DNA from 2 places in the Mesorhizobium sp. WSM3873 genome. Region 1 is predicted to be linked to the other one. Evidence: predicted binding sites of a transcription regulator. Region 1 holds the regulator's gene; the other holds the start of a gene.
The links. Region 1 encodes PhoB, which activates phosphate uptake and scavenging genes when phosphate is short. Its sites were predicted from a motif close to TGTCATNNANCTGTCAT; they were not measured.
Positions count from the first base shown of each region.

Region 2: a site for PhoB is predicted at 3,807-3,823, ahead of A9K71_RS27060 (PhoX family phosphatase). Genes of this name have one in related genera too.

Region 1 is NZ_LYTM01000045.1:285,833-292,990, forward strand. It holds gene pstS (phosphate ABC transporter substrate-binding protein PstS) at 1-739, shown strand, start outside; gene pstC (phosphate ABC transporter permease subunit PstC) at 803-1,789, shown strand; gene pstA (phosphate ABC transporter permease PstA) at 1,793-2,644, shown strand; gene pstB (phosphate ABC transporter ATP-binding protein PstB) at 2,641-3,444, shown strand; gene phoU (phosphate signaling complex protein PhoU) at 3,465-4,169, shown strand; gene phoB (phosphate regulon transcriptional regulator PhoB) at 4,189-4,878, shown strand; gene A9K71_RS24385 (ROK family transcriptional regulator) at 5,179-6,414, opposite strand; gene xylF (D-xylose ABC transporter substrate-binding protein) at 6,765-7,158, shown strand, end outside.
Region 2 is NZ_LYTM01000055.1:216,445-223,602, forward strand. It holds gene A9K71_RS27045 (phosphatidylglycerol lysyltransferase domain-containing protein) at 1-269, opposite strand, end outside; gene A9K71_RS27050 (MarR family transcriptional regulator) at 504-1,010, shown strand; gene A9K71_RS27055 (GNAT family N-acetyltransferase) at 1,007-1,687, shown strand; gene A9K71_RS27060 (PhoX family phosphatase) at 1,749-3,743, opposite strand; gene A9K71_RS27065 (hypothetical protein) at 4,093-4,431, shown strand; gene A9K71_RS27070 (phosphatase PAP2 family protein) at 4,448-5,149, shown strand; gene A9K71_RS27075 (helix-turn-helix transcriptional regulator) at 5,244-5,513, shown strand; gene A9K71_RS27080 (SulP family inorganic anion transporter) at 5,593-7,158, shown strand, end outside.

The DNA of each region.
Region 1 (7,158 bases):
GGTCGTCAACCTCGAAGGTGTCAAGCCGGGCGAACTGGTGCTCGACGGCCCGACGCTGGCCGACATCTTCGTCGGCAAGATCACCAACTGGAACGACGAGGCGATCAAGAAGCTCAACCCCGACGTCAAGCTGCCCGACCAGGCGATCGCGGTCGTCCACCGTTCGGACGGCTCGGGCACCACGTTCAACTTCAGCTACTATCTGGCCGAAGTCAGCGCCGACTGGAAGTCGAAGGTCGGCGTCAATACCGCGCTCGAGTGGCCGGTGGGCATCGGCGCCAAGGGCAACGAAGGCGTCGCCAACAACGTAGCGCAGACCGGTGGCGCGATCGGCTATGTCGAGTATGCCTATGCCAAGCAGAACAAGCTCACCTATACCGACCTGATCAATAAGGACGGCAAGAAGGTAGAGCCGACCGCTGCCGCGTTCTCGGCCGCTGCAGCCAATGCCGACTGGAGCTCCAAGCCTGGCTACGGCGTCATTCTGGCCAACCAGGCTGGTGCTGAAAGCTGGCCGATGACCTCCGCGACCTGGATCCTCGTCTACCAGAAGCCCGATGATGCGGCGGCCACCACCGAAGCACTCAAGTTCTTCGCCTGGTCCTACGCCAAGGGCGACGACATGGCCGCCGAGCTGGACTATGTTCCGATGCCCGACGCGGTCGTGAAGAGCGTCGAGGAAATGTGGAGCAAGGACATCGTCGACAGCAACGGCAAGCCGCTCTACTCCGGCATGTAATTCCTCCGGAATAAGGAGGGCGCCTCGGGCGCCCTCCTGTCTCTTTCGAAATGCGAGGGGCAAATGACAGCCGTTTCCGAAGCCGTGACATCGTCCGCCATACGGACCAGGGAAGCGACGGTGCGCCGCTTCGCCCTGACCGACACGATCTTCCGAACGGTCACGCGCCTCTCCGCCATACTCGTGCTGGTTCTTCTGGGCGGCGTCGCGGTCTCGCTGATCGCCGGCTCGTGGGAGGCGCTATCGAAGTTCGGCTTCTCCTTCCTGACGACTGAATCCTGGAATCCGGTCACCGAGAATTTCGGCGCGCTCGCGCCCATCTACGGCACCGTCGTCACTTCGGCCATCGCCATCCTCATTGCCGTGCCGATCGGCATCGGCATCGCCGTCTTCCTGACCGAGCTCTGCCCGCGCCCGCTCAGGCGCCCGATCGGTATCGCGGTCGAGCTGCTCGCCGGCATTCCCTCGATCATCTACGGCATCTGGGGCCTGTTCGTCTTCGCGCCATTCCTGCAGACGACGGTACAGCCGTTCATCATCAATCTTTTCCACGGCATACCGGGTCTCGCCAGCCTGTTTGCCGGTCCGCCCTACGGCATCGGCCTGCTGACGTCGTCGCTGATCCTGGCCATCATGGTGCTGCCCTTCATCACCTCGATCACCAAGGACGTGTTCGACACGGTGCCAGCGGTGCTGAAGGAATCGGCCTACGGCATCGGCTGCACAACCTGGGAAGTGACCCGGCGTGTGGTCATCCCCTATACGCGGGTCGGCATCATGGGCGGCGTCATGCTCGGTCTTGGCCGCGCGCTCGGCGAGACGATGGCCGTCACCTTCGTCATCGGCAATGCGCACCGCATCAGCGCCTCGCTGTTTGCGCCCGGCACGACGATCTCGGCGACCATCGCCAACGAATTCACCGAAGCCGACGGCGAGCTTTACACGTCCTCACTGGTGGCACTCGGACTGATCCTGTTCATCATCACCTTCATCATCCTCGCGCTCGCACGCTACATGCTGTTGCGCATCGATAGCCGCACGGGAGCCTGACCGATGTCGACAGCCGCATCGCTCCACCGAAGCCGCAAGCGCAAGAACGCCGTGATGATGGCGCTGTGCACCATAGCGGCGGGCATCGGCCTCGTCTGGCTGGCGCTGATCCTCGGCGCCCTTCTCTATAAGGGACTCTCGGGGCTCTCGCTTTCGGTGTTCACGCAAATGACACCGCCGCCCGGCGACGCCGGCGGCCTGCTCAACGCCATCTACGGCAGCATCGTGATGACCGTCATCGGCATCGTCGTCGGCACGCCGATCGGCGTGCTCGCCGGAACCTATATGGCCGAGTACGGGCGCTTCTCGCGCCTCACGACAGTGGTGCGCTTCATCAACGACATCCTGTTGTCGGCGCCGTCGATCATCGTCGGCCTGTTCGTCTACGAGCTGATGGTGCGGCCGATGGGTCATTTCTCGGCGATCGCCGGCGCGGTGGCGCTGTCGATCCTGGTGATCCCCGTTGTCGTGCGCACCACCGAGGACATGCTGAACCTTGTGCCCAACGCGCTGCGCGAGGCTGGCACCGCCATCGGCGCGCCGCGCTGGGTGGTGATCCGCTCGGTCGCCTATCGCGCCGCACTGTCCGGCATCGTCACCGGCATATTGCTGGCGATCGCCCGCATTTCGGGCGAGACGGCGCCGCTGCTCTTCACAGCGCTCAACAACCAGTTCTGGTCGAGCAATCTCAACGCGCCGATGGCCAGCCTGCCGGTGACCATCTTCCAGTTTGCGCTGAGCCCTTATGAGGAATGGCAGCAACTGGCCTGGACGGGCGCACTGATAATCACCCTGACGGTTCTCGGGCTGAGCATCTTCGCCCGCAGCCTTACCGGACGCAGAGAGGACAGATGAAACCGATGTTGTCCACCGACCTGAACGTAGCCGAGACGACCGCCGAGAAGGCCAAGATCGAAGTCAAGAACCTCAACTTCTACTATGGCCAGTCGAAGGCGCTGAAGGACATCAACCTGTCGCTGCCCGAGCGGAGCGTCACCGCCTTCATCGGACCTTCGGGCTGCGGAAAGTCGACGCTGCTGCGCGTGCTCAACCGCATCTACGAGCTCTACCCGAAGCAGAGCGCCGAAGGCCAGGTGCTGCTCGACGGCAAGAACATCCTCGACCGCTCGCAGGACCTCAACCTGCTCAGGACCAAGATCGGCATGGTGTTCCAGAAGCCGACGCCGTTCCCGATGTCGATCTACGAGAACATCGCCTTCGGCGTCAGGCTGTATGAGAAGATCAGCAAGGCCGAGATGGACAATCGCGTCGAACAGGCGCTGAAGCGCGCCGCGCTGTGGAACGAGGTCAAGGACAAGCTCAACGCCAGTGGCCAGAGCCTTTCGGGCGGCCAGCAGCAGCGGCTCTGCATCGCCCGCACGGTGGCGGTGAAGCCGGAGGTCATCCTGCTCGACGAGCCGGCATCGGCGCTCGATCCGCTCTCGACCGCCAAGATCGAGGAGCTGATCGACGAGCTGCAGGCCGACTACACGATCGTGATCGTCACCCACAACATGCAGCAGGCGGCGCGCGTGTCGCGGCAGACGGCGTTCATGTATCTCGGCGAGCTGATCGAATTCGACCGGACCGAGAAGATTTTCACCTCGCCCCGCGAGAAGCGCACGCAGGACTACATCACCGGCCGCTTCGGCTGAGTTCATACGAGGACATAACCATGGCCCATACGGTCGCTTCCTTCGACGAGGATCTGAGGCAGATCAGCCAGCTCATCCGCGACATGGGCGATCTTGCCGGCTCGATGGTCGGCGCGTCGACCAAGGCTCTGCTGAATTCCGACAACGCGCTGGCGCAGCGCGTGGTCTCCGACGATGCCATCATGGACGCGCGCCAACGCGAGCTCGACGATCGCGCCATCACGCTGATCGCCAAGCGCCAGCCGATGGCCGACGACCTGCGCAGCGTCGTTGGCGCCATCCGGATGGCCGGCGATCTCGAGCGCATCGGCGACCTTGCCAAGAACATCGCCAAGCGCGTCGGCTCGGTCGGCGTCAGCGCCGCGCCGCGCGATCTGTCGCACTCCATCGACTCGATGGCGCAGCTGGTGCTGATCCAGGTCCAGGGCGTGATCGAGGAATACGCGGCCGGCGACGCCACGGCGCTCGCCAAGCTCCGCAACGACGACGAGCGCATCGACGTCAAATACACCTCCGTCTTCCGTGAGCTCCTCACCTACATGATGGAGGATCCGCGCAACATCACGGCTTGCACGCATCTGTTGTTCTGCGCCAAGAATCTGGAGCGCATCGGCGACCACGTCACCAACATCGCCGAGAACGCCTACTATGTGCTGACCGGCACGCAATTGCCCGCGAATCGTCCTAAGCAGGACGAGACGGCGATGTCGGCGCCGGCGGCCTGACAGCGAAGGTGCCTGCTAAATGATCGCGCCACGCATCATGGTGGTGGAGGACGAGGAGCCGCTGGGGGTGCTGCTCCGCTACAACCTCGAATCCGAGGGCTATCAGGTCGAGGTGGTGACGCGCGGCGACGAGGCCGAGATCCGCCTGCAGGAGAATGTGCCCGACCTTCTGGTGCTCGACTGGATGGTGCCGGCGGTGTCCGGCATCGAGCTTTGCCGGCGCCTCAGGATGCGGCCCGAGACCGAACGCCTGCCGATCATCATGCTGACGGCGCGCGGCGAGGAAAGCGACAGGGTGCGCGGCCTCTCGACCGGCGCCGACGACTATCTGGTCAAGCCGTTCTCGACGCCGGAATTCATGGCCAGGGTCAAGGCGCTGCTGCGCCGCGCCAAGCCGGAGGTGCTGTCCAGCGTGCTCAAGGTCGGCGACATCGTCCTCGACCGCGAATCGCACCGCGTCTACCGCAAGAAGAGCGAGATCCGGCTCGGCCCGACCGAGTTCAGGCTGCTTGAATTCATGATGCGGCATCCCGGCCGGGTGTTCTCGCGCAGCCAGCTGCTCGACAATGTCTGGGGCGAGACGATCTATATCGACGAGCGCACCGTGGACGTGCATGTCGGCCGCCTGCGCAAGGCGGTCAACAACGGCCGCATGCCGGACGTCATACGTACCATCCGTGGGGCGGGCTACGCGATCAGGGAAGACTAGAGCCAGGGCACCGAAGGTCTGACGGGTTCTATCTGCGCTGGCGGGTTATCGAGACACTGGTGCTTCGCCGTCCACGGGCGGAGCACGAAGCGTCGCGACGCGGCGCAGACCCGACGATCCACGCGACTTCCTCGCGCCGCGGCGGTGCAGAAATTCTGCTCCGCCGGTAATGGCATGGATTCCAGGATCTGTGCGACGGAGCTTCGCTCCTGCTCCGCCCGAATGACGAAGCTGCGGGGCCTTCGCTAATCTCCGGCGTCTGCAGGACGCACAGAAGCCAACGATCGCTATCGAAGCTGCTCAGGCCACGTTCTTGCCCATTCTCGCCTGCACGCCCGAGGCGAAAATCTCCTGGTCGACGAAGGTCAGCGCGCGCATGGCGCAGCCCTCGCGGATCAGCGGCAATTCGTTCGGCTCGGTATCGAAGGAGATCGAGTTTGAATGCTGGCCTCCGGCGGTCTGGCCGATCGCCTCGCGCAGCGCCGGCTCGATCAGGTCGAAGGCGGCGGCGCTGACGCCGACCATGGCGACCGGCGCCGGGTCGATCAGCGCGAACAGGCTGCCAAGGCCGAAGCCCAGCGCCTCCCCGGCCCGGCGATAGGCCTCGCGCTCCGGGCCATCCGTCTCGCGCGCCTTGGCGGCGAGCGCCCGCATGTCGGCGTCGCCGACATCGACCGGCTCGGCGTCCTCGCTCATCTTCATGGCGCTGCGCCAGATGGCGTAGTTGCCGGCATAGGCCTCGACGCAGCCGCGGCGTCCGCAACGGCAAAGCGCGCCGCCCGGACGATGGATCATGTGGCCGAACTCGCCGCCGGAAGAATGCGTGCCGGTGAACAGCTCGCCCTTCAGCACCAGGCCCATGCCGATGCCGTGCGAGAGCAGGATGGCGATGAAATTGTCGCGATAGCGGTCGGGATCGCGCCACTGCAGCGCCACCGCCATCATGTTACAGTCGTTTTCCATGGTGGCCGGAATGCCGAATTCCTTTTCCAGGATGTCGGCGAAGGGAATGTCGGTCAGCGGCGTGATCGGCGACCACAGCATGGCGCGGGCATGGGAATCGGTGATGCCCTGGATGCCCATGGCGATGCGGGCGACGCTGCCGACGTCGAGGTCCGGATCGTCCAGCCGGCGCCGCACGATCGCCAAGCATTCGCCGATCAGCTCGTTGCGCGGCATGGTGAGGGTATCGAGGCGGCGCTGCTCCTCGGCGATGACCTGGCCCGCATAATCAATAACGGCGACCGAGAGGAAATTGAGCGACAGCACCACCGTCACCACCGCCGCCGCCTCAGGCCTGAGCGCGAGGCCCACCTGTGGCCGGCCGCGCTTCAGAGACGCGGTCTCGCTCGGCTTGCTCTCGGCCAAGATGCCTTCCTGGATCAGGTCGGAAGAGATCGCCGAAATGGTCGAATGGCTGAGCCCGGTGGTCGCGGCGATTTCCGTGCGCGACGGTTGGCCGGCCCGGCGCACGGCCGAGAGCACCATGGCGCGGTTGCGCCGGCGCAGATCGTCGTGGCGGATTCCGACCGACATTTTTTCTCCTCCCAGTCAGCGCGGCCTCTCGATCATGCACAGGACCCGGCGACGCGCCAGATCGGTTCAGTCCCGGACGCCGGCACCCGAACCGTCCCGGTTTTTGCAAGTTTCGGTGGACGCGGGCTGCGCCTCCACCGAACTGTTGCGCGATAGTGGCAGAAGCGGTCGGCACTGTCATTATTTATTGCGGGTCTCGAAAAAAGTACGCGACACCTCAAAAACCGTCAGAATTGCAGTTGACAGTACCTTAGCCTTGGATCAGTATTTTTTCGAGGCTCGAAAAAAAGTTTCTACATGGCCTTCGGGGCCAATCTGGATCGCGCCGCGAGGGGCGCAGGGAGGATATCATGAAGAGATTCGCAACCGCCATGCTGGCGGGCATCGCCATGTCGTTGACGCTGGCGTCGGTCGCCGAGGCGAAGGACAAGGTGATCGGCGTCTCGTGGTCCAATTTCCAGGAAGAGCGCTGGAAGACCGACGAAGCGGCGATGAAGAAGGCGATCGAGGCCGCCGGCGACAAGTACATATCCGCCGACGCACAGTCCAATCCAGGCAAGCAGCTGACCGACGTCGAAAGCCTGATCTCGCAGGGCGCCAATGCGTTGATCATCCTGGCGCAAGACGCCTCCGCGATCGGGCCGGCGGTGCAGAAGGCACTCGACGAAGGCATTCCGGTCGTCGGCTACGACCGCCTGATCGAGAATAAGGACGTGTTTTATCTGACCTTCGACAACAAGGAAG
Region 2 (7,158 bases), on a different contig from region 1:
AAGCGCTTGATGTAGCCAGGCCGGTCCGGCGGATCGACGACCGGATCGCCCAGCGCGAAATGGTGCTTCATCTTGGTGCCGAATGCGATGTAGCCATCGCCTTCGCTGAAGTAGGACAGCTTCTGCTGCACGGCGGTGGAATAGGCGAGCGAGAAGTCGCCATGGCGCCGCACCAGCTCCAGGCGCTCGAGATGCGTCAGCTCGCGCCGCGGCACCTTGGGCGCCGCGCCGTCAAGAAACCTGTCGATATGGATGCGCAGGGATGGCATCAAGCGTCCGCATGCCGATGAAGAAAGACCCGAAGCCCACGGGCCTCGAATCAGTCGCCTTGGCGCGACGGATCGGTCATGTCGCGCCAGCGCCATATAGGATGCTATCGGCGGCGAATGAAGAGGGAATGTCTACCGGCCAAAGCCGGCGCTCCGGCTGCATCGTGAAACCATATTGCCAATTTCCATGCAATGTTATATATCATGTTATCTTTTTGTTCCGGCAGTTCGACGATGGAAGATGTTCTGAGGTCCCTCGGCTTTCTCTGCCTCGGCAGCAGGCTGAAGCGCATTGGCGAGCAGTTGCAGGCCGACACGCAGCGCGTGCTCGATCGCCTGGATGTGCGGATCCAGTCGAGTCAGTATCCGCTGCTCGCCGCGCTCGACAGGCTGGGGCCGCTGCCGGTCGGCGAACTGGCGCAGTCGCTCGGCATCGCGCAGCCAGGCGTGACGCGGGCCGTGTCGCTGCTCACCGAGCTCGGCCTGGTCGAAGTCACACCATCGGATGACGACCAGCGGCGCCGGATCGTTTCCCTCTCAGCGGACGGCCAGCGGCTGGTCGACGCCGCGAAGCACGACGTCTGGCCGCGCATCGAGGGCGCGGTCGCGGAATTGTGCGCGGACCTCTCCGGGCCGCTGCTTGGCCAGCTCGCCGCCATCGAGGATCGACTGGCGGCGACCCCGCTCGACCGCCGGGCGGACAAGGCCAAGACAGTCGCACCCAAGGCCGTCGCACAATGAAACATGTTCTCGACCGTCCGATCTGGAGCGCATTGGCGACGCGCCATCAGGCCTTTGCGGAAGGCGATACCCTTGCCAGGCGGTACCGGCCTTCGATCGTTCCCTTCGCCGCCACCGTTGCGGACGATGCGGAAAGCCTACAAGCCCTGGGCAAGCTGCTCCCGCCGCTTGAAAGCGCCATCCTGGTTCAGACGGACCCGATCGCCCTGCCTTCGGAACTTGCCGCGGTTTCGACCGCGTCCTTGGTGCAGATGGTTGCCGAGCAGCCGGTTGAAGCCGCCTCCGACGAGCGCGTGCAGCGACTGACGCCGGACGATGCGGCCGAGATGCTCGCTCTGGCATCGCTCACCAAGCCCGGCCCGTTCACGCTCGAGGCCTTGAGCCTCGGCGAGTTCTGGGGCGTGAAGATCGACGGCAGGCTCGCGGCGATGGCCGGCGAGCGCATGAAGCAGCCCGGCTACTCCGAGCTCAGCGGCGTGTGCACGCATCCGGATTTACGCGGCGGCGGCCTTGCCAAGCTGCTGTCGCTGTTCGTGGCGAACCGGATCATGGCGCGGGGCGAGGTTCCATACCTGCACGCCTACGCCAGCAATGCTCCGGCCGTCGGCCTTTACGAGGCCATCGGCTTCCGGTTGAGAACCACCCTGAACATGGCCGTGGTCCGAGGCGTGGAGTAATCGCAAGGTGAGGAGGGTCGCGGATCATCGCAACCCTCCCCCTGCTTAAGCGAGTCGCCAATCAGACCGCGATCTTGCCGCCGCCCTGCTTGGTGATGGCAACGACCGCCGGACGCACCGGCATGTCCGGCTTGAAGTCCGGCCACCGGGTCGATGGATCCTCGTAATAGGAGGGGCGGCCGAAAGCTTCCCAGTCCTCGCCGCCGTCGCCCGGATGCTGGACGGCGACGAAGGCGGTCTGGTCGTCCGGCGCGAATAGCGGGCCGCACATCTCGGCGCCGATCGGCACGCGGAAGAACAACTTTGAGGTCGCCCGCGCCGCGCCCTCGGTATCGACCGCCCACAGGCCGTCGGTACGGCCGGTGGCCTTCGGGCCCTGGCCGTCGGTCGCGACCCAGAGGCGGCCGGCCGAGTCGACGGCACAATTGTCCGGCATGCCGAACCAGCCATTGGCGGTGGTGGCGGTCGAGAAGGTGGCGCCGACATCGGCCACCGCGGGATCGCCGCACTTCAGGAGCACTTCCCACTTGCCCTTCATGGCGGCGAAGTCGCCCCCATCCTCGACGATCTCGATGATGTGGCCGAAGGCGTTCGCCGCGCGCGGATTGGCGGCGTCGACCTGGTCGGCCTTGCGCTTCGAATTGTTGGTCAGCATGACATAGACCTTGCCGTTGCCGGCATTGGGCTGAATGTCTTCCGGCCGGTCCATCTTGGTGGCGCCGAGCAGGTCGGCGGCGCGACGCGTCTCGATCAGAACGTCGGCCTGGCTGGCGAAACCGTTTTCCGCCGTCAGCGGACCTTCGCCGAACACGATCGGCATCCATTCGACCGAGCCGTCCTCGGCGAATTTGGCGACATGCAGCGTGCCCTCGTCGAGTAGGTTCATGTTGGCGGCGCGGTCGTTCGGATTGAACGTGCCTTTGGTGACGAATTTGTAGACATAGTCGAAGCGCTCGTCGTCGCCGAGATAGAAGACGACGCGGCCATCCTTGGTGACGATCGATTCGGCGCCCTCATGCTTGAAGCGACCCATGGCGGTTCGCTTCCTCGGCACCGAATTGGGGTCGTTGACGTCGACCTCGACGACCCAGCCGAAGCGGTTGGGCTCGTTCGGTTCCTTGGCGAGGTTGAAGCGATCGTAGTGCGCGCCCCATTCATAGGCGCCCTCCGGAATGCCGAGGCGCTTGTAGTTGGCGGCCTCCTTGTGGCCTTCCGGCAGCTCGCCCGAGAAATAGCCGTGGATGTTCTCCTCGGCCATCACATAGGTGCCCCAGGGCGTAACGCCGCCGGCGCAGTTGTTGAGGGTGCCGAAGACTTTGGTGCCGGACGGGTCGGCATTGGTCTTGACGCGATCATGGCCGGCTACCGGACCGGACAGCGCCATTTCGGTGGTGGACATGATGCGGCGGTTGAGCTTGCCGTCACGCACCGCCTGCCATTTGCCGCCCTCCTTGCGGATCTCGACGATGCTGCCGCCATGCGCCGCCATTTCGACATCGACCTGCTCCTTGCTGAGCGGCGCCATCTCGGCGGCCTTCTTGCCGTCCTTGTCGACAATCTTGACGATGCCGGGGAACATCAGATGCGGGTTGGTGTATTCGTGGTTGACGACCAGCAGGCCATGCTCGGCCGAGCCCTCGATCGGGATATAACCGATATAGTCGTTGTTGTAGCCGAACTGTCTTGCCTGGGCTCCGGCCGTTTGTTTTGCCGGGTCGAATTCCGGCGAATCGGTAAAGAGCGGGTCGCCCCAGCGCAAGAGCACGTCGGCATCGTAGCCCGGCGCGACGTGGTGCTTGTCGTCGATGCCGGCCTCGAGCTCGTCGAATTTGAAGGCCGAGACCTCAGCGGCGCGCGCCTCGTCTGCCGCGACGAGCGCCAGCGGGCTCACGGTAGCGGCGATGGCCGAGACAGCCAGCGAGCCCTTGAGGAAGTCGCGGCGCGAGAAACGCGCGGCGATGATCTCGCCCATCGTGCGGTTGTCGGTAGGATTGACGGGCGGGCCGTCATTCTCCTCGAGCTGGCTGGTACGGAAGCGGATCTCAGGTTGGGTCATGGGCTGTCCTCTGGCTCTTGAGGTGGCTGGAACGTGTAACCGGTCGATCCCTATAGGCGGCCGATCACATTTTCGTGACATCAGCCCCATTAAGCAACGCCAATTTGCCGGCTGATGACTGTTCGCCCACGCATTGGCCCCACACGAGGCCCACAACACACGGCGGGCAGACTCCCGAGCGCGCTCGGCGCAAGGACGCCAACCATGGCTGCGGGGCTTGCCTTGCGAGATTCCGCCTTCGATCCCGTCGCAGCGTAGCTTGCCCGACTCCATCAGCTTGACGGCTTCGCGCGCTTCGGAAACAAAAGCGGCGAGCGGCGCGGCGAAGGCCGCTTCGGGAGGGATGAACGTGAGTCTCTGGGGACTGGCGCAGCTTGGCGTTTCGACTGTGATTTTCCTGCTGGCCGCGATGGCGGCCAAACAATGGGGATTGGCGCCGAGTCTCGGCAAGATCGTGCTGACGCTGGCGCTCTATTCCGCCGGCAATCTGATCATGCTCAGGCTGATCCGCGAATTCGGCATGTCGGTGTCGTTCAGCCTGTCGGCAGTGATCCAGCTGGTCTCAGTCAATGTCGTGGCGCTGGTCTTCTTTGGAGAGCGCCTCAACACTTTCCAAGCGACAGGCGTCGTGCTGGCGATCGCGGCCGTCGCGCTGATCACGCTCGGACCCTATATGCAGCGGCTGTAATTGGAGCAGGCCCGGCATGAAATCGACCGCCAAGGCGCTGCTCAACAGAATAGAATTCCCGGTGCTTGCGGCCGGGCTGGCCATCGCCTGCGGGCTATGGGGCCTGGTGGAACTCATGGGCGTGGCGCGCGCCACGACTCCGCATGCGTTGGACACGGAAATCCTGCTCGCCTTCCGCCATGCCGGGCAGCCGGACAGCCCGATCGGTCCGCTTTGGCTGCAAGGCGCGGTGCGCGATATCACCGCGCTCGGCAGCACCAGCGTGCTGGTGCTGATCACGACTGCGGTGATCGTCTATTTTCTGCTGATGCGCCGACCGGCGACCGCACTGTTCGTGTTCGTTTCGGTGGCGGGCGGCCAGGCGGCGTCCAGCCTGCTCAAGTTCGAGGTCGACCGGCCCCGCCCCGATCTCGTCTCGCATCTCGTCAACGAGACCTCGCTCTCCTTTCCGAGCGGCCATGCGATGCTGTCGGCCGTGACCTACCTCACGCTGGGCTCGCTCGCCGCGCGCTTCCTACCGAACCGCAGGATGAAGATCTTCGTGCTCGGCCTCGCCGTGCTCACCACGGTGCTGGTCGGAACCAGCCGCGTCTATCTCGGCGTGCATTGGCCGTCCGACGTGCTTGCCGGCTGGTGCGCCGGCTTTGCCTGGGCCATGTTGTGCTGGCTTGCAGCGCGCCTGCTGCAGCGGCGCAAAGTGGTGGCGGACAGCGAATGAGTGCTCATGTTTCAACTGTTTGTTATGATGCTTGAAACATCATGATATTTGGATTATCCATTGATACTGCAGACTCAGACAGGGGTTCTGGCCAATGATCACTGCCGCGCAGATGCGCGCCGCGAGGGCGTTGGCCGGTATCGACCAGAAAACGCTCGCCGAGCGCGCCGGGGTTTCGCTTCCGACCATCCAACGCATGGAAGCGAGTGAAGGTGTCGTCAGAGGCGTGGTCGATACGCTGATGAAGGTCATCCAGGCACTCGACGAGGCCGGGGTGGAGCTGATCGGCGAGAACCAGGCCAGCGAGCGCGGCGGCAGGGGCGTGCGCCTCAAGCCTGCCACGCCGCAGAACTCCCAAGGCTGAGCCGCACAAGAAGTCGCGACGGCGACCGCCGACAGCCCTGCCGACGATCCCGCCGCCCTTACGGAGCGGAAGGCAGCCCATGGATCAGGTCCGGCGGTCAATCCACCCCCAGGCGCGGCCGGCCTTTGCCGAGCTGTTCACGCCCAAGCTGGTCACGGTGCTGCGCGAAGGCTACACGCTGGCGCATTTCAGGGCTGACGCCGTCGCGGGGTTGACGGTGGCCATCGTCGCGCTGCCGTTGTCCATGGCGATCGCCATCGCGTCCGGCGTGACGCCGGAGCGAGGCCTATACACCTCGATCGTTGGCGGCTTCATCATCTCGGCGCTTGGCGGCAGCCGCTTCCAGGTCGGCGGTCCTGCCGGCGCCTTCATCGTGCTGGTAGCGGCGACGGTGGCGCGCGTCGGCGTCGACGGGCTGCTGCTCGCAACGATGATGGCCGGCGTCTTCCTGCTCGCCATCGGCTATCTCAGGCTTGGCACCTACATCAAGTTCATTCCCTATCCGGTGACCGTCGGCTTCACCGCCGGGATCGCTGTCATCATCTTCTCCGGGCAGATCGTCGAGTTGCTCGGGCTGAAACTCGCCAGCAGGGAGCCCGGGCCGCTGGTGCCGAAGCTGACCGCGATCGGCGAGGCGATCGGCACGATCAGTCCGGCCGCGACCTTCGTGGCGATGCTGACGGTCCTCACCATTGTCTTTCTGCGGCGCTGGCGGCCGAGATGGCCAGCGATGCTGATCGCCATCGGCATCGCCTCGCTGGTCGTGGGGCTGTTCGCCCTGCCTGCGGAAACGATCGGCACGAGGTATGGCGGCATCCCGCGGAACCTGCAATGGCCAGCCCTGCCGCCGGTCAGCCCTGAGAGGATGATCGACGTGCTGCCGGACGCGATCGCCTTCGCGCTGCTCGGAGCGATCGAGTCGCTGCTTTCGGCCGTGGTCGCCGACGGCATGAGCGGAAGGCGGCACCGCTCCAATTGCGAACTGGTGGCGCAAGGCTTCGCCAACATCGCGTCAGCCTTGTTCGGCGGCATATGTGCCACCGGCACGATCGCTCGCACGGCCACCAATGTGAGGGCCGGCGCGCATGGCCCCGTCTCCGGCATGCTGCATTCGGCGATCCTGCTTGTCCTGATGCTGGCGGCGGCGCCCCTGGCCAGCTACATCCCGCTCGCCGCATTGGCCGGCGTACTCGCCGTCGTGTGCTGGAACATGTTCGAGAAGCAGGCTTTCGTCACGCTCCTCAGAGCCTCGCGTGGCGACGCGCTGGTGCTGATGGCGACGTTCCTGATCGTCATCTTCCGCGATCTCACGGAAGGCATCGTCGTCGGCTTCGCGCTCGGGTCGATCCTGTTCATCGATCGCATGGCCAAGTCCATCGCCGTCGAGGCCGATCTGCCGCTGGTGCCGGAGGACGTCGCCGATCGCGCCGCCACTTATGATTCAAGCCAGGCGGCCGACGCCGATACCGTCATCTATCGAATCTCCGGGGCATTCTTCTTCGGTGCCGCCTCGACCGTCGGCGCCGTGCTCGACCGCATCGCAGACCAGCGCAAGAATTTCATCCTCGATTGCTCGGCGGTGCCGTTCCTCGACTCGACGGCGGCAAACGTCCTCGAGGGCGCCGCGCACAAGGCCGGAAGCGCC